DNA from 2 places in the Stenotrophomonas sp. GL_101 genome. Region 2 is predicted to be linked to the other one. Evidence: riboswitches for the same ligand, from Rfam matches in the RefSeq annotation. Region 2 holds a riboswitch; the other holds the start of a gene.

The links. A riboswitch is a leader RNA that binds a small molecule or an ion and turns the genes downstream of it on or off. The one in region 2 is predicted to bind cobalamin.
Positions count from the first base shown of each region.
Region 1: another riboswitch for cobalamin. It lies ahead of btuB (TonB-dependent vitamin B12 receptor); the one in region 2 lies ahead of metE (5-methyltetrahydropteroyltriglutamate--homocysteine S-methyltransferase).

Region 1 covers NZ_CM174432.1:556,611-558,811, forward strand. Annotated here, with positions in the region: gene btuB (TonB-dependent vitamin B12 receptor) at 1-1,190, opposite strand, end outside; cobalamin riboswitch at 1,313-1,537, opposite strand; gene AC3IR9_RS02515 (histidine phosphatase family protein) at 1,694-2,201, shown strand, end outside.
Region 2 covers NZ_CM174432.1:263,093-265,293, forward strand. Annotated here, with positions in the region: gene metE (5-methyltetrahydropteroyltriglutamate--homocysteine S-methyltransferase) at 1-1,367, opposite strand, end outside; cobalamin riboswitch at 1,581-1,814, opposite strand; gene AC3IR9_RS01145 (HigA family addiction module antitoxin) at 1,973-2,201, opposite strand, start outside.

The DNA of each region.
Region 1 (2,201 bases), 290 kb from region 2:
CCCAGCTCCATGCCCCAGCCGAGGCTGCCGGTGGTGTGGTTGCCGAACTGCTGGTTGTCGTCGTTGCGCGCGCTGGCCTGCAGCTGGTGCGCGCCGAAGCGGCCCTGGTACTGCACGAACACGCCGGTGTTGTCGCGGCTGTCGACCAGGTAGCCGGCACTGCTGCCGTCCAGGTTGTCCTGGCTCCAGTCCACGCCGGCGCTGAGCAGTTGGCCTTCGGCCAGGCCGATGTCGGTCTGCACCGAGGCGCTGTTGCGGTGGGTCTGTGCGGCGCCCAGCCAGGTGCTGCCGTTGTAGTTGTCGGACTCGTTGTCGGCGCGGCCGACGTTGACGGTCAGGTTGAAGCGCTCGCTGGGGCTGTAACGGACCTTGCCGCCCAGCACCTGCTGCAGCGTTTCCGAATAGTTGTAGTAGCCGTCGTAGTGGTTTTCGCCTTCGGCGCGCAGCGCAGTGCCTTCCACGCTGAGGCTGTCGGTCAGGGTGTAACCACCGCGCAGGCTCATCGACAGGTTGCGGTAGCCGTCGCGGTCGGGTTCGTCGGCACCGCAGCCGGCGAACGGCGATACCGAACCCCGGCAGGCGTTGATGCCATCGGTGTGCTGGTAGGCGATGTCGGTGCCGAACCAGCCGCGCGCGCTGCTGCCACCGAAGCCGCCGCTGGCCTCACGCAGGCCGTTGCTGCCGGCGCCCAGCTGCAGGTGCGGGGCGAAGGTGCCGGTGTTGCGGCGGGTGAAGATCTGGATCACCCCGCCGATCGCGTCGGCGCCATACAGGCTGGACTGCGGGCCGCGCACGATTTCCACGCGCTCGATCTGCGCCAGCGGCAGGTCCTGGATCATGGCCAGGCCGAGGTCGCCGGTATTGATGCGCACGCCGTCCACCAGCACCAGGGTGTGCGCCGAGTTGGTGCCGCGCAGGAACAGCGAGCTCTGCTTGCCCGGGCCGCCGCTGTTGTTGAGGTTGATGCCGGCACGGCCGCGCAGCAGGTCCTGCAGCGACGGTGCCTGGCTGCGCTCGATCTCGGCGCGGTCGATCACCTGCGCCGGCGAGATGCTGTCCTGCAGGGCGATCGGCGTACGGGTGGCGGTGACCAGGACCTGGTCCAGTGCGGTGGCTTGGTCCTGGGCCGATGCCAGCAAGGGCAGGGCCGACAGCACGGCCAGAGAAAGAACACGGGTTTGCAGCTTCATCGATGACTCCATGCACCGCGCACGCCCGCGCGGCAAGGGGTGGGGATGATCGCGCTGCAGGGGCCTTCGACGGTGGGCGGGCGCGCACGGCGCCGCTTGCCGCCGCCATGCCCGCCGCATCGCAACCAGTCGTCTTCCGGGCCGGTCTCCGGGCTTGCGGGCCGATGGCTGGGCCATCGCCCCAGGCGCCTTCCCATGCCGCAGCACAGTGGCGTATCGCCTGGGTTTTCCACGCTTACCGTTGCGGGGGCAGCGCCGGAGTGGCAGCAAAGGGTCTGCTGCGTCACCGGCTTCCCGTTTCAACCTGCCGGCACGCGCCGCAGGTCACCTGAAAGTGCGCGCAGTGTAGAGCAAAGGCGTGGGCGCGGCAGGGTATGCGCCAGGGCGATGCAGGCCGAGCGGTTAGAATGCGCCTCGCTCTACGAAGTGGTCCTGATGAAACAGACGTGGTTGCAGCACCCTTGCCGGCCGATGCTGGCACTGTCGGCCCTGCGGGCGGTGGCATGATCCTGGACCTGGTCCGCCATGCCAGTACCGGCCGCGACGGGCACCTGGATGGACGCAGCGATCCGCCGCTGGACCCTGGCAGCACCGACGCGCTGTGCGACCGCTATGCCGCGCTGGCGTGGCAGCGCGTAGTGAGCTCCCCCCGCCAGCGTGCGCTGGCCACTGCCGCTGCGCTGGCGTTGCCGCACGGGGTGGAGGTGGTCGCCGATGAGGAGTGGGCAGAACTGGATTTCGGCGATTGGGATGGCCAGGCACTGCACGATCTGCCGATGCCGCAGTTGTCGGCATTCCATCGGGATCCGCATGCCAACCCGCCACCGCAGGGCGAAAGCTGGGGCCATTTTGAACGCCGCATCGCGCGCGGCCTGCACCGGCTGCTGGACGACCCCGAGCCGGTGGCAACGCTGATCGTCAGCCACGGCGGCCCGCTGCGGATGGTGTTGTCGCAGGTGTGCGGACTGCCGATGGCGATGTGCTGGGCGCTGCGCATCGACCACGGCACGC
Region 2 (2,201 bases):
TTGCCGGACTTGTTGCGCGCACGCGCTTCACGGACTTCCAGGGTCTGCGGGAACGAACCAATGGTGGTGGTGGGGAAACGCGGCAGCTTGAGGGCGGCGGCCTGGGCCAGGTGGCGCTGCGGGTAGCGGCTGTGGCGCTGCGCGTCGGCGGCGGTGAGTGCGGACAGGCGCGCGGCCACGGCGGGGTTGTGCACGCGCGGCGAGCGACGGCGCGATTCGATGCACTCCCGGGAATGCGCCAGCGCGACCTCGGCGCGTGCCGGGGCATCGATGGCATCGGCCAGCACGCGCAGTTCCTGCAGCTTCTGCCTGGAGAATGCCAGCCAACCCTGCAGTTCCCCGTCGAGCTTCTTTTCCTGCTCCAGGTCGACCGGGCTGTGCAGCAGCGAACACGACGGTGCCAACCACAGCGCGTCGCTGCCCAGGTGGCCATGCGCATAACGCGCCAGCACCAGCGCGTTGTCCAGATGGGTGCGCCAGATGTTGCGGCCGTTGACCAACCCGGCCGACAGCACGCGCCCCGGCGGCAGCGCCTTGATCACCGCATCCAGCTGCTCCGGCGCGCGCACCAGGTCCACGTGCAGGCCGTCGATCGGCAGCGATGCGGCAAGTGCCAGGTTGTCGTCCAGCGCGCCGAAATAGGTGGCAACCAGTACCTTCGGGCGCGCGGCCGTGGCCAGCACCGCGTAGGCGTGGGCAAAGGCGGCGCGGGCAGCCTCGTCCAGGTCCTGCACCAGCGCCGGCTCATCCAGCTGCACCCATTGCGCCCCGGCGTCCTTCAGCTCGCCCAGCAGTTGCACGTACACCGGCAGCAGCGCATCGAGCAGGTCCAGCGCGCGGCTGCCATCGGTGGTCTTGGACAGCAGCAGCAAGGTTACCGGTCCGATCAGCACCGGTCGGGTTTCGATGCCCAGCGCACGCGCCTGCCGGTACTCGGCCAGCGGCTTGTCGCCGCGCCGGGCGAAGGTCTGGCCGGCATGCAGTTCGGGTACCAGGTAGTGGTAGTTGGTATCGAACCACTTGGTCATTTCCAGCGCGTGCAGGTCGATGCCATCGCGCTGCAGGCCGCGGGCCATGGCGAAGTAACCGTCCAGCGGGGCGGCATCGGCCAGCGCCCGGTAGCGCTGCGGGATCGCATCGACCAGGAAGGCCGCGTCCAGCATCTGGTCATACAGGCTGAAGTCGTTGCTGGGCGGCACATCCACCCCGGCATCGCGCTGCAGCTGCCAGTGCGTGGCGCGCAGCGTGCTGGCGGTGTCCTGCAGCGACTGCGCGCTGCTCTGGCCGGCCCAGAACGCTTCCAGCGCGCGCTTGAGTTCGCGTTTGGCGCCGATGCGCGGGAAACCCAGATTGGTAACAGTGATCATTGGAACGTGTCCTCATTGCGTAGGGGCATTGAGGAACGAAGGAACCGCGCGCCGTCCACGCCATTGCTGCCGTGCCCGCCCCGCCAGCGACCTTCGCCCCCGCGGGCGAACCGGATGTCGTGGAGCGGACGCACGGGGGCAGCGCCACGCTGGCGGCATGGCGGCAGGCCCCGGCAACCTCCCCGCGGACGTTCCAGGTCGAATCAGGGGACGGTCATGTCCCCGGCCGGGGCCGGTATTCGGGCTGATGGACACAGGCGCGATGCGCCTACCTAGTACCTGCCGCTTCCCAGGCCCGGAGGCCCAGTGCTGTTGGCAGGAGTCGTTTCCATTCACCGCTGCGGGGCAGCTCCGGAATGGGCGCGTGAAGCGCCTTCACCGGATTCCCGTTTAAATCCATCCCTTCATCTGCATGAAGCGATGGATACCTTCGACGAGCACAAGGTAGGCCGAAGCCGGGCGATGGTCAAGGGGGCATCAGACCGAGGCGGTGGGAGGCGAAGGTCATGGACGATCCAACGCACTTGCCAGCGTTGTCTGTCCCAACGGGTACCGGAGGCGATCCACGCGCTTGCGTGAAGGAAGGGAAGTGGACCAACGGGCGCTCAGGCGGCGTGGTGGTACGGTTCGATGCGCGCCAGGACGTCGGCCAGTTCGTCCCTGGCCTTGGCCGCGTCATGGGCCATCTGCAGGTTGAGCCAGAAGGCCTCGCTGGTGCCGAAGAAGCGCGCCAGTCGCAATGCGGTGTCGGCGGTGATGCTGCGCCTGCCCGCGATGATCTCGCCGATGCGGGTCTGCTTCACGTCGATGGACTTGGCCAAGCGGTAAGCCGTC